Regions from separate parts of the Proteus terrae subsp. cibarius genome, predicted to be linked through region 2. Evidence: predicted binding sites of a transcription regulator. Region 2 holds the regulator's gene; each other region holds the start of a gene.
What was found. The regulator CRP, encoded in region 2, controls carbon source genes, mostly activating them, when cyclic AMP is high. The targets are predictions, from matches to a motif close to ATGTGANNNNNNTCACAT.

Region 1 (3,590 bases), 1.5 Mb from region 2:
GGAGTGAAGAGAGAGGCTTCACTTACCCAAAATACAGGATGTTCTTGTGCGGGCTGCCAAGCGATTAAATGTGCGCCTTGAAGGCTGATAGCTGCGCGTACTTTAGGATGTGAAATAACAAGGATAGGAAGTTCGCCTAATTGCCGACGACTTAAGTAAGGGGATATTTGTTCAATAATCGGCAAAGAAAAAATTTTCTCATTCATTATCTTATGACCTTTATGTCACTGGCTATTTCAATACAATAAACTGACTGGCTAGAAAATAAAAGAGCCACCGAAACGGTGGCTCTAAAAGAAATCGTGACTTTCTAAACTCTAATTATTTAGAGATATGAGAAATCAGATCCAGAACTTTGTTTGAATAACCAACTTCGTTATCGTACCAAGCAACTAATTTAACAAAGTTGTCATTCAGAGCGATACCTGCTTTAGCATCAAATACTGAAGTCAGAACTTCGCCATTGAAGTCAGTTGAAACAACTGCATCTTCAGTGTAACCCAGAACGCCTTTCAGTTCGCCTTCAGCTGCTGCTTTGATAGCGTCACAGATTTGAGCGTAAGTTGCTGGTTTTTCCAGACGTGCGGTCAGGTCAACAACAGAAACGTTAGGAGTAGGAACACGGAAAGACATACCAGTCAGTTTGCCGTTCAGTTCAGGGATAACTTTACCTACAGCTTTAGCAGCACCAGTTGATGAAGGGATGATGTTCTGGGAAGCACCACGACCACCACGCCAGTCTTTTGCAGATGGGCCATCAACAGTACGTTGAGTTGCAGTTGTTGCGTGAACAGTAGTCATCAGACCTTCAACGATACCGAAGTTGTCGTTGATAACTTTAGCTAAAGGCGCTAAGCAGTTAGTAGTACAAGATGCGTTAGAAACGATATCTTGGCCTGCGTATGATTTATGGTTTACGCCCATTACGAACATTGGAGTGCTGTCTTTTGAAGGACCAGTCAGAACAACTTTTTTCGCACCAGCTTGGATGTGTTTACGAGCAGTTTCGTCAGTTAAGAACAGACCAGTTGCTTCTGCAACAACGTCAGCACCGACTTCGTTCCATTTCAGATTTGCTGGATCTCTTTCTGAAGTTACGCGGATGGTTTTACCATTAACAACGAGGTGGCCATCTTTTACTTCAACAGTACCGTTGAAACGGCCATGAGTTGAATCGTATTTCAGCATGTATGCCATGTAGTCTGCGTCTAACAGATCGTTAATACCTACGATTTCGATATCTGAACGTTCTTGAGCAGCACGGAAAACGATGCGGCCGATACGACCAAAACCATTAATACCTACTTTGATAGTCATATGTATTCCACCAGCTTTAATTTAGTGAATTAAAAAGTTGCTTCTAAAGTTACCAAAACCGCGCCAATCGTCAAGCGGAATCGTGTCAATAATTGCAAAAAATCAATTAAAAAAACACTTTTCGCTTAAAGATTGGTCGTTTTAGCTAAATGTTACGCTGTGTATTATCGGGATCAACGCCGATAAATGAAGTTACCTTTGCTCTATTATGTGAAATTCATCACATTTCAAAAACTAAAGATTACTCTTGATGATTTTAGACTATATTTTTCAGATTTGTTGTTAAATCTTTGTTATTATTCACTGTTGTTTTAAAAAGCATTTTTCTGGGCAAGAGGTCGATATGGCAGATAATGAAAAGAAAGTGAATATTTCAAGTAATAACAATCACCTTGATTTATCAATACTCAACGAAATGCAACGTTATGTGACGCAACAGCAAGGCACAGAACCTCCGTTTAGTGGTAAATTATTACACAATCGTCAAACAGGTATTTATCACTGTTTATGTTGTTCGGCTCCTTTGTTTTATTCAGAAACAAAATTTGATGCTGGATGTGGTTGGCCTAGCTTTTATCAACCCGTTAGTGATAATGCAATTCGCTATATTGATGATTTTTCTCATAATATGAAAAGAACTGAAATACGTTGTCAGCAATGTGATGCACATTTAGGCCATGTTTTTAATGATGGCCCAGCCCCTACAGGGGAGCGTTATTGTGTCAATTCAGCATCTCTTTCATTTACGAATAGTGAAACAGGCGAAAAACAAATCGGTTAATCCAGTTAAATTAACAAAATGATAACAATAGAAAAAACGATTCAGCCATTTCAATAGATTATTTAGTTTATGGAGCAATCAATGGAAGTTAATGAACTTATTTCGATGGTAACCCCTGAAATTTACCAACGTATTTCAACCGCAGTTGAACTGGGTAAATGGCCTGACGGCGTTGCATTGACTGATGAGCAAAAAGAACATTGCATGCAGATTGTTTTATTATGGCAGGCGAAAAATAATCACACACCTGAGCATATGACTGTGGGAACTAATGGGCAGATTACCATGAAGAGCAAACAAGAATTAAAAGCTCAGTTTCAATCTGAACGTTTAGCAACACTAACACCAATGGATGATGACTAAAACGTGTATTGAATGAATAGAATCGAGATAAAAAAGGGGGGTTATTAACCAAACCGGTTAAAATTAACCCCTTTTTTGTTTTATGAAGATGAAGAAAATAACGAACCTATTGATTGTTACGATTAAGCCAATGTGCTGAATCAATTAATACCGCACCTTGTGCCCGCATCTCTTCTAGTGCTTTTTCGCTGTCATCATCTTGAATATTTACGCCACGACAACCATCTGTAATTACGGTCACATGATAACCTAACTGTAAAGCATCCAGTACCGTATATTTAACGCAGTAATCCGTAGCAATTCCTAAAATATAAAGATGTTTTATATTCAGAGTCTGCAAAAGAGTATGCAAGCCCGTCTGATATTCATGGTCGTTATCAAAAAAGGCACTATAACTATCAATAAGACGATTTTGCCCTTTGTAAATAATATGGTTTATTAGTGCTTGGTTTAATTCAGGGTGAAATGCAGCACCATAAGAATTTTGTACACAATGCACAGGCCACCATACTTGTGGTAATCCATTAAGCGTTCCAATTTCTCCTACAACAGTGCCTGAATTTTCAGCAAAGCTAAGATGATCGGCTGGGTGCCAATCTAAACTGGCAATAATGGGATTTTTAGATAGCTTAAAATCATGAATAAGTTGGTTGGCTGTTTGTATCACTATATCGCTTTCATTAACAGCTAATGCACCACCAGTACAAAAATCGTTTTGTATATCAACCAATAACAGTGCAGAATTTTTCACCAATTTTACCTTTAAATTAAACTTAGTCGTTATCGTCTAATGTCATTTCACCGCGAAGGTTTTGTTGCATTAGTCGGCAGATCTCTGTGTAATTATATTGTTGGCTAAGGAGATAATGCAGTTTAGTTAATGTTGCTTCAAATGTCATATCAAAGCCACTGATCACACCCACTTCCGCTAATGCCTGACCTGTTGCATAACCTTCCATATTTACTCGACCAGAAATACATTGCGTAAGGTTGATAACAACAATGCCACGCTCAGTTGCTTCACGTAGGGTTGAAAGTAGAGCAGGATGCGATGGTGCATTACCGACACCATAAGAGCGCAATATTAAGGCTTTTACAGGTTGCATTAAGATATTTTTAACAACTTCAT
Region 2 (3,590 bases):
AGGTGAAGGTGGCGTAACAGCGGCAACACCTGAGTTTATGAGAGGGCTACGTGAGCTGTGTGATAAGCATCAAGCTCTACTTGTTCTTGATGAAGTACAAACAGGTATGGGGCGTACAGGTAAACTGTTTGCCTATATGAACTATGATGTGACACCAGACATTATTACAACCGCAAAAGCGCTGGGAAGCGGTTTTCCACTTAGTGCGATGTTAACAACATATGAGATAGCTTCCGCAATGGGGGTTGGAACGCATGGTACAACCTATGGTGGCAATCCATTAGCTTGTGCAGTGGGCAATGTCGCATTTGATTTAATTAATACACCTGAGGTACTTGAGGGGGTAGAAAAGCGCTATCAATGGATTGTGGATGAACTGGCGGCAATCAATCAAACGTACCATGTCTTTTCGCAAATCCGTGGACAAGGTTTGTTGATAGGAGCGCAATTAGCGCCACAATATGAAGGTAAAGCCAAAGAATTACTCGGTCTTGCTACTAAACATGGCTTAATGATGTTAAATGCAGGGGCTGATGTGATGCGTTTTACACCGTCGTTAATTATTACTCAAGAAGAACTGCAAGAAGGAATGGTGGCATTGAAAGCGGCTATTGCAGAATTTGTAAAAGGATAGTATCAACTGAAAACCCCATCAGCGAGGATGGGGTTTTCACAAAAAGTATATCAATAGCCCTGTTATGGGCTATTGTTTGTTTCGAGCGGGAAAACTTAGCGAGTCCCGTAAACGACGATAGTTTTACCGTGTGCGGAGATCAAGTTTTGATCTTCCAGCATTTTCAGAATACGGCCTACAGTTTCGCGTGAACAACCAACGATTTGACCAATTTCCTGACGTGTAATTTTAATTTGCATGCCATCAGGATGTGTCATTGCATCGGGTTGTTTTGCTAAGTTTAATAAGGTTTGTGCAATACGGCCTGTTACATCAAGGAAAGCAAGGTTACCTACTTTTTCTGATGTTGTTTGTAATCTGTTCGCCATTTGAGCAGAAAGGCGCATCAGAATATCAGGGTTAACCTGAATTAATTGGCGGAATTTTTTATAGGAAATTTCTGCTACTTCACAGGCTGTTTTTGCTCGAACCCATGCACTACGTTCTTGATCTTCTTCAAATAATCCAAGTTCACCGATGAAATCCCCCTGGTTTAGGTAGGAGAGGATCATTTCTTTTCCTTCTTCATCTTTAATAAGAACAGCCACGGAACCTTTAACAATATAATAAAGTGTTTCCGCTTTCTCACCTTGGTGGATCAGCGTGCTCTTGGATGGATATTTGTGAATATGGCAGTGTGACAAAAACCATTCAAGAGTCGGGTCTGTTTGCGGCTTGCCGAGAACCATTCGCGTTATCCTCTGTACGTTAAATGCAGCCTTTCAAAACGGATAGGTTCCCTTTTGAGACAGCGTGCTTAAAAATCCTATCTTTACCTATTAACTTCCTGAGAACACGGTCAGTTAATATGGAGTAGATTATAATAAATGAGAAAATAATGCATTGATCTTAACCACTATCATCAAGCAGATATTGTTTTTAACACAATTAGTGCATTAAGTCTCGTTTTACGCAGTCAGCATAATAAACCTATTTGCTAATTGCTAGTTGAATTATGAGAATGTACTCTTTTAGTTTCTGTCATCTTTAGGGGGAAAATAAATGGAAGCGCGAGTTAAGTGGGTTGAAGATTTATCTTTTGTCGGCGAATCTTCATCAGGCCATCAGATTATGATGGATGGGAATTCGGGTGATAAAGCCCCAAGCCCAATGGAAATGGTATTAATTGCTGCGGGTGGATGTAGCGCTATTGATGTCGTAAGCATTTTACGTAAAGGTCGTCACCAAGTGACTGATTGTGAAGTGAAATTAACATCAGAGCGACGCGAAGAAGCCCCTCGTTTATTTACTGATATCAATTTACATTTTATTGTTTCAGGTAAAGAATTAACGGATAAAATCGTAGAACGAGCAGTTCAATTATCCGCAGAAAAATATTGTTCTGTTTCTTTAATGTTAGGAAAAGCAGCCAATATTACGCATTCATTTGAAATAAAAGATGTTGACTAATTTTGATATTTTAAAATAAAGTTTAATTTGAAAAATAATATCCCATTAATTAAGGGATATTATTTTTATAGAGACAAATTTTATTTTGGTTAACTTATCTTTTCGCCATTTAATAATTTTTTGACTAATGGTGCCATAATTAATTCCATCGCTAATCCTAATTTCCCGCCCGGTACAACAATAGTGTTTATTGTTGACATAAACGAGCCATGTAACATCGCAAGTAAATAGGGAAAATCAATATCAGTTAAGCCACGAAAACGAATAACAATAAAACTTTCATCAAGAGTGGGGATTGCTTTGGCAGAAAAAGGGTTTGAAGTATCAACGGTCGGAACGCGTTGGAAGTTAATGTGGGTGCGTGAGAATTGAGGAATAATGTAGCTAATATAATCGTCCATAGAGCGTACAACTGAATCTCTTACCGCTTCTTGTGAGTGTCCCCTTTCTGTCGTGTCTCGGATAAGCTTTTGTATCCACTCTAGGTTGACGATAGGAACAACACCGACCAATAAATCAACATGTTGAGCTACATCATGTTCGTTGGTAACAACGCCACCGTGCAATCCTTCATAAAAGAGAATATCAGTATTACTAGCTAATGGCTCCCAAGGGGTAAATGTTCCCGGTAATTGGTTGTAAGGGGTTGCTTCATCATAAGAGTGTAGATATTTGCGAGATTGTCCTTGTCCTGTATCGCTATATTGACTTAAGGTCTTACTCAGTAAGCTAAAATCATTTGCTTCAGGGCCAAAATAACTGATATGTCTACCTTGTTCTCTGGCTTTTCTTATCGCCATATCCATTTCAGGACGGGTATAGCGATGAAAACTATCTCCATCAATCAATGCAGCATTTGCATTGAACTGTTGGAATATTTTACGAAAAGCTTGGCTTGTTGTGGTGGTTCCTGCACCACTTGAACCAGTTACTGCGATGATAGGATGCTTAATTGACATAGGTTATCCTTTTGCTAAATAAGGTTGGCCCTTATTGATGGCGATACATCGCTAACTTTGAATAACTAATCAGAGCGAAATTGCGATGCAGGCATAATATTGACGCTCTCATGAAGTTCAGACCAAACCAACACGGCCTCACCGGATTTAAGTTGTTTTTTTACGTCGGCGACTTTTTGCTCAAGCGTTTTCTCTTGGATACCATAATCAGTACCTTCTCGTAAAACGAAACTTTCAATGAGATTGTCTAGAGTTTCAGTTGAAAGCTCGCTCCAAGGTATTATCATTTTGCTTTCTCCAAATAGGTAGCCAACCAATCAGGAATACGCCTTTCTAGCCACATCACCGGTTTTGATAGCTTCCCACCAACAAATCCCACATGCCCACCAAACTCTGTAAGTTGGTATTCAATGTTATTGGGTAGCGTTTTGACATCAGGAATAACATCCGCAGACATAAATGGATCGTCTTTAGCATGAATGATAAGTGTCGTTTTCTTTATTTTATTTAATAAAGGCAACGCACTGCATTGGCGATAATAATCTAAT
Region 3 (3,590 bases), 1.5 Mb from region 2:
TTACATTGTAACTGTGTTTTTATGGCATTGACCTGCTCTGCTGTAAACATTGCAGGGAATTCATCCTGCTCAAGATAAGGAGCAAGTGCTTGTTGTAACTGAGGGGATAAATCTGACCAAACTGCCTGAAAACGAGTATGCATACATGAGTCTCCCATTAATCTTTCTGTATTATAAGATTCTAGGCATCTTTACTCATTCTTATATGTGATGAAAATCATATTTTCAATGAAACAATTGCAACAAATTCATTAATTGAGAGATGTATCTCAAATTTATAGCAAAAATCCCCGAAGTAAAATTAATTAAATCGGGGATTTGAAAGGTAGAGTATAAAAAATATTAACTATAAAGATGCAAAATAATAGGGAAGATAAACGGAGCAAGTAAAGAGGTAATAATCCCACATGTCATTAATGCCAATGAACTATAAGCACCTTCGATATAATCCACTTCTGCCGCTCTTGCTGTTCCTACTGCATGCGAAACGGTTCCCATCGCTAATCCCCGAGAGGCGTGAGTTGGAATTCGCAATATCTTGAATAGAGTGTGACCAAAAATGGCACCTAAAATACCTACTGCAATAACACATGCAGCACTGATTGCAGGAATACCACCTATGGAGTCTGCAACTGCCATTGCGATAGGTGTTGTGACTGATTTAGGTAAGACTGATGCGGCAATTTCGGGAGTTGCTCCTGCCCATAAGGCAATCGCAGTACCACTGACCATGGCTGCAACACTACCAATAAAGCAAATACTTATCAGTGATTTCCATTGTGCGCGAATTTGGTGTAATTGCTGATAAAGCGGAATAGCTAAAGCAACAACGGCAGGTTGTAATAAATCATTTAAAATACGACTACCTGCAAAATAGTGTTCGTAAGGAGTATGTGTAATTAATAAGATAGGAATAATAACCGCAATACCAATAAGTAAAGGGTTCAATATAGGTAATTTATAACGAGCAGCAAGTTTACGTGATAAATAAAAGATAATTATGGTTAAAGGAAGTGACCACCATATATTCGTTAACACTAACATTTTTTCTTCTCACTTAATGCTTTATCATCATCTTTTTCTTTTGTTTCAATAATATCTTCAACTAGATCTGGTTTTGAACCTACGATAATACGCTCACGATGAACATAATGTGAACAGTAAGCAACCAGTGCCATAACCCCAAACGTACTGACTATACAGGCTAAAACGATAGGGAAAAGTTGCTGACTAAGTAAATCATAATAATTCATTACGGCTACCCCGATAGGGATAAAGAGCAATGACATATTTTTCAGCAGGATATTGGCGCCAGGTTTAACCCAACGCAAAGGAATAAGCTGGAAAGCAAGTAAACCAAAAAGGATCAGTAACCCAATAATACTACCTGGAACCGCGAAGGGTAGAAGAGCTGAAATAAGATTACCAGCAAAAAGACAAAGATAAAGTACCAAAAAAGATCGTAGATAATGCCAAAGTGTAATCTGCAATCGTGCCCGTTTAGATTTCATAAGTAAGTGTCCCAAATCAACTAACAGAATTATCATACACCGATTTTGAAAGTGTGCTATGGATCACAATAAAAAAAGAGCGGGGCTCTAATAGAACCCCGCCATATATTTATTTGGCAAATGAATCTTGGTTGTTATTTCACTTGTTGACCCGGTTTTGCACCAGAATCTGGGCTGAGTAAGAAAATATCTTTATCGCCAGGGCCTGCTGCCATTACCATGCCTTCTGAAATACCAAAACGCATTTTACGAGGTGCTAAGTTTGCTACCATTACCGTTAAGCGACCTTCTAACACTTTAGGATCTGGGTATGCAGTACGAATACCTGAGAATACTTGGCGAGTTTCGCCACCTAAGTCCAAAATTAATTTCAGTAGTTTGTCTGAGCCTTCAACAAAGTCTGCTTGTTTAATTTCAGCGATACGCATATCGATTTTCGCAAAATCATCAAATTTGATGGTTTCTTGAATAGGTGCATCAGCCAATGGCCCCGTTACTTCTTTTACTGGAGCAATGGTACTTTTTGATGCTTCAACCATTGCGTTAGCTTTATCCATTTCAATACGGTTAAACAACGCTTTGAATTTAGTGATTTCTTGGCCTAACAGTGGTTGATCAAGTGCATCCCATGTTAATTGGGTTTGTAAAAAGGCTTCTGAACGTTCTGTCAGTGAAGGTAATACAGGTTTCAGATACGTCATCAATACACGGAATAAGTTAATTCCCATAGTACAGATTGCTTGTAACTGAGTATCTTGACCTTCTTGTTTTGCCACTACCCAAGGGGCTTTTTCATCGATATAACGGTTAGCTTCATCAGCTAATGCCATAATTTCACGAATGGCTTTACCAAACTCACGATTTTCAAATGATTGTGCGATAGTTTCTTTCATATCAACAAAGTGTTGATAAAGTTTAGCATCATCTAAAGAATCAGCTAATTTGCCATCAAAACGCTTGCTGATAAAACCTGCTGTACGCGATGCAAGGTTCACCACTTTATTAACAATGTCGCTGTTTACACGTTGAACAAAGTCTTCTAAGTTTAGGTCAATATCGTCAATGCGTGATGAAAGTTTTGCAGCATAGTAATAACGTAGGCAATCCGCATCAAAATGATCAAGATAAGCGCGAGCAGTAATAAAGGTGCCACGAGATTTTGACATCTTCGCACCATTTACTGTGACATAACCATGAACAAACAAGTTTGTTGGTTTGCGATATTCGCTACCTTCTAACATTGCAGGCCAGAATAAGCTGTGGAAATAGACGATATCTTTACCAATAAAGTGATAAAGGTCAGCTTTGCTGTCTTTATTCCAAAATTCATCAAAACTTAAATCACCACGTTTTTCACATAAGTTTAAGAATGAACTCATGTAGCCAATCGGTGCATCTAGCCATACATAGAAATATTTACCCGGTGCATCTGGAATTTCGAAACCGAAATAAGGCGCGTCACGAGTGATATCCCACTGTTGTAAACCACTGTCGAACCATTCTTGCATCTTATTCGCAACTTGTTCTTGCAGTGCACCAGAGCGTATCCACGCTTGTAACATGTTGCTAAATGCAGGTAAGTCGAAGAAATAGTGTTCTGTTTCGCGCATTACAGGCGTTGAACCTGATACGACAGAGCGTGGATTAATTAATTCTGTTGGGCTGTAAGTTGAGCCACAAACTTCACAGTTATCACCATATTGGTCTTGCGCTTTACATTTAGGGCAAGTGCCTTTTACAAAACGGTCAGGCAAGAACATGCCTTTTTCTTCATCATAAAGCTGAGAAATTGTTTTGCTTTTGATGTGACCATTCTTTTTCAGTGCAAGATAAATTTTAGTCGATAATTGGCGACTCTCTTCACTGTGTGTAGAGTGATAATTGTCATAACTGATATTGAAGCCTGCAAAATCCTGCTGATGCTCTTTGCTCATTTCTTCAATCATGGTTTCTGGAGTTATGCCCAATTGTTGAGCTTTCAGCATAATTGGGGTGCCGTGGGCATCGTCAGCGCAGATGAAATGAACTTCTTTGCCGCGCATTCGTTGATAACGGACCCAGATATCTGCCTGAATGTGC
Region 4 (3,590 bases), 690 kb from region 2:
AATATGGTTGAGGCGGCTAAGTATTTGCGTCAGAGCGTGTAATAAAATAATTAATCGTTCATTAGCCTGTTATTTTTGACCTGCTACTTTAGATAAGTCGCATAGTCAAAATAGCAGGCTAAATTTATATAAAATAAAAAAGAAAGGTATTCATTAAAACTTAGAGTAAATCTGATTATTGATATTCATTAGAGTTGCTATACTGCGAAAACTCTCTATTTTTATGGATATAATTATTGTGCAAACTAGCATTAAACTTTCGGATAAAGTATTAGATGCTTTTCCTTCTCGACCTTTGAAATTAGTTCCACTAAGAGGAGACGGTGGATTATTTCGCACCTTATTCTTAGTTATTTTCATGCTAGCAATGACGGTATTTAGTGCTTATCAAATTCCCAATATTCTTTATGATTATAAAATCAGTGAGAATGCCGTACCTGTTGATGCAACGGTGAAGGGCTCTTGTCGCTCGCAACTCTTTGTTCTGACTAACTGTAGTGTTGATTTACGTTATAAAGGCAATGAAGTTTCGCGTAATTTTACTTTTTTAGATTTAGGTTCAAAAGATGTGTTAGTTGAACCCGTCGCTGATGCAAATGATCTAAGTAAAATGACCGTTGATGTGGCGATAGATAATATTTGGCTTCGTTTAATTAGCACTATTATTTTTATCGGCTTATTTGGTTTTTGTGTGATCTTTTTTATTCATCGTCAAATACTGACGAGTAAAGTAAGAAAAGCATTATTATCAGTGGGAACTCAGCCTTTAAAGTTAATAGCTATTCCTGCAAAAATGGTTGTGAGCAATAAGCAATTTATTGCCACTTATCATCTTAATTTAGACGGTAAAGATATTCGTATTGCTTATTCAGGAAATAAGAAAACACCTCCTATTGTGATTGAGCAAAATGGAAATACCTACGTATTAGCTGTTTATTCACCACAACAGAATATCCCTTATGCTTTGGATGTGCCTTTAGAGCGTATTCAGGCAACAGCTGAAGAGAAACAACGTTTTCATGAAGCGTTGATCGAAGAAGGGTTGCTGTAATCAATTTTGATTATTAAGAATGTGATGCGTTTTCTCTTATGGGATGTAAGGGAAAACGCATTAAAACGGTCGGTTTATTTAGCCGCCGAAAATCTTCGCTTTTAAAATATCCATACCCGCACTGACTAAATCTAAGTCTTTAGGTACAACGCCATCCGGAGTAACTTTATCAATTAATTTAGGTAAATATTGTGCAGCCATCTCAGAAGCTTCTGTTGCGCTTAAATTAATTTTTGACGCCAGTTCGTTAATAACAGGGGATGAAAAAACCGTTACGATTTGTTCAGCACTGATAGGTAAATTGGTATTGGTACTTATCCAAGATTGAATAAGCTCACTTAAACCCGCTGTATCAAATTGCTTTACTAAGCCTTCAATGCCACCTTGAGACTCAACCCAGTCGAGGACAGTTTTATATTGATTGATTTTCTCGCCACCTAGCAGGCTCGCAATTTGGTTAAATAAGCTCATGTTTACTCCAGTGACGATGTGTTTGTCACATTAGGTGTTTATGTTTTAAGGGCGGGTAGTGTACGCGTTATATTCGTCATACTTCAAGCTGTAGCGTTGTTGACTATATTCTCTCGCACTAGTCACATACTTCTATACTCGTCATACTTCAAGCTGTAGCGTTGTTGACTATATTCTCTCGCGCCAGTCACATACTATTGTATGCTCCTAGCGACTCATTCTTTTGTCGCCTAGCTATATCTTGAATTATTTAGAGTATATGTGCATCAAGGTATTTGTGTCATCTATACTGATAAATGAAATATTTGTTTTAGTGAATGATTGAAGTCAGCGAATATTGATAATGTATTTGCTGAAAATATATTTCGAACGCCATTTTCGTGATGATAATCACAATTTTATGAAATTGTTACTTTATTTGGTGCCTTGTAAGTGATGTTAGTCACTAAAAAGGTCTGAAAAACTGATACAGTAACTTTTAATTTAATGATCATTGGTTTTGTCCCATTGAGGAGTCCGATATGTCTGATGTATTTCACTTAGGTTTAACCAAAAATGACCTACAGGGTGCCACTTTAGCAATTGTTCCAGGTGATCCTAAGCGTGTTGAAAAAATTGCAAAATTAATGGATAACCCAGTTCATCTGGCTTCTTTACGTGAATACACGTCATGGCGTGGCGAAATTGATGGTAAAGCCGTCATTGTGTGCTCAACAGGTATAGGTGGTCCATCTACCTCTATCGCAGTTGAAGAGTTAGCACAGTTAGGTATCCGTACTTTCTTACGTATTGGTACAACAGGTGCAATTCAAGAGCATATCAATGTAGGTGATATTCTTGTCACTACTGCTGCGGTTCGTTTAGATGGTGCAAGCTTACATTTCGCACCAATGGAATTCCCAGCTGTTTCTGATTTTGAATGTATGAATGCACTGTACAAAGCTGCTAAAGACAATGGCTCAACTGTACACGTAGGTGTTACTGCATCTTCAGATACATTCTATCCAGGACAAGAGCGTTACGACACCTATACAGGTCGTGTTGTTCGCCGTTTCAAAGGCTCTATGAAAGAGTGGCAAGAGATGGGCGTAATGAACTATGAAATGGAATCTGCAACATTGTTAACAATGTGTGCAAGCCAAGGTTTACGTGCAGGTATGGTTGCGGGTGTTATCGTAAACCGTACTCAACAAGAAATTCCAGATGCAGAATTACTGAAGAAAACTGAAAATAATGCATTAGGTATCGTTATCGAAGCCGCTCGCATTTTAATGAAATAAGTTTTTTTTAATCAAATATGAAAGCCCTTAATACATATGTATTAAGGGCTTTTTTTGTATGTTAATTCATCACGTTAATGTGTTAACAGGCGCTAATTTCTGTTAAGGTCTTTGAGGTCTTAACAATACAACAATGAGAAGAGGCATTATGACTGATATATTACAAACACATCCTTCGGTGTTGCCTTTAGTCGGCGGAATTAACTTTCGTGATTTAGGCGGTAAAAAATTGAGTAACGGTGGTGTTATTAAACCTGGAATGCTCTTTCGCTCTGGCTCGCTGGATAGATTAACCAATACAGACCAATCTCTTCTCATTGATAAAAATCTTTTTCAAATCATTGATTATCGTGATAGTGGCGAAATTGTTGATAAACCAGACCGTGTTTGGGACGGTGCACAATATTATCATGCTCCAGCCAATCCATTATCTAAAGAAGTCTCTGCCAATCTTGAAAAGTTGACGCCTGAAATACTCGAGCAATTTGATGCCAAAGCCTTTATGTTTCAGCTATATAAGTTATTACCTATTAATAACCCTGCCTATAAACAATTAGCTACGTTATTAAAGCAACCCGAAAAAGGGGGCGTAGTGCAACACTGTGCAGTAGGTAAAGACAGAACAGGTGTTGGCTCAGCTTTAGTGTTATTCGCACTCGGTGCATCTTTAGATGTGGTAATGGAAGATTACTTGCTAACCAATGAAACATTAGCACCTTATCGCGCTTATCTTTTAGAAGAACATGCCAAAACAATGAGCGATAATATTGTTGATAAATTTGCCTATG

Region 1: a site for CRP is predicted at 1,526-1,543, ahead of msrB (peptide-methionine (R)-S-oxide reductase MsrB). Genes of this name have one in related genera too.
Region 3: a site for CRP is predicted at 1,563-1,580, ahead of GTH25_RS05435 (CidA/LrgA family protein). Genes of this name have one in related genera too.
Region 4: a site for CRP is predicted at 1,953-1,970, ahead of udp (uridine phosphorylase). Genes of this name have one in related genera too.

What each region holds. Positions count from the first base shown of each region.
Region 1 is NZ_CP047349.1:2,124,308-2,127,897, reverse strand. It holds gene GTH25_RS09945 (D-hexose-6-phosphate mutarotase) at 1-206, opposite strand, end outside; gene gapA (glyceraldehyde-3-phosphate dehydrogenase) at 322-1,317, opposite strand; gene msrB (peptide-methionine (R)-S-oxide reductase MsrB) at 1,661-2,098, shown strand; gene GTH25_RS09930 (YeaC family protein) at 2,180-2,461, shown strand; gene pncA (bifunctional nicotinamidase/pyrazinamidase) at 2,568-3,212, opposite strand; gene ansA (asparaginase) at 3,235-3,590, opposite strand, start outside.
Region 2 is NZ_CP047349.1:3,623,372-3,626,961, reverse strand. It holds gene argD (bifunctional acetylornithine/succinyldiaminopimelate transaminase) at 1-634, shown strand, start outside; gene crp (cAMP-activated global transcriptional regulator CRP) at 730-1,362, opposite strand; gene GTH25_RS16610 (OsmC family protein) at 1,676-2,083, shown strand; gene GTH25_RS16605 (phosphoribulokinase) at 2,173-3,042, opposite strand; gene GTH25_RS16600 (YheU family protein) at 3,108-3,329, opposite strand; gene GTH25_RS16595 (hydrolase) at 3,326-3,590, opposite strand, start outside.
Region 3 is NZ_CP047349.1:1,184,216-1,187,805, forward strand. It holds gene cdd (cytidine deaminase) at 1-143, opposite strand, end outside; gene GTH25_RS05430 (CidB/LrgB family autolysis modulator) at 343-1,044, opposite strand; gene GTH25_RS05435 (CidA/LrgA family protein) at 1,038-1,511, opposite strand; gene metG (methionine--tRNA ligase) at 1,646-3,590, opposite strand, start outside.
Region 4 is NZ_CP047349.1:369,952-373,541, forward strand. It holds gene metE (5-methyltetrahydropteroyltriglutamate--homocysteine S-methyltransferase) at 1-42, shown strand, start outside; gene GTH25_RS01835 (hypothetical protein) at 224-1,051, shown strand; gene GTH25_RS01840 (YidB family protein) at 1,130-1,522, opposite strand; gene udp (uridine phosphorylase) at 2,044-2,802, shown strand; gene GTH25_RS01850 (tyrosine-protein phosphatase) at 2,951-3,590, shown strand, end outside.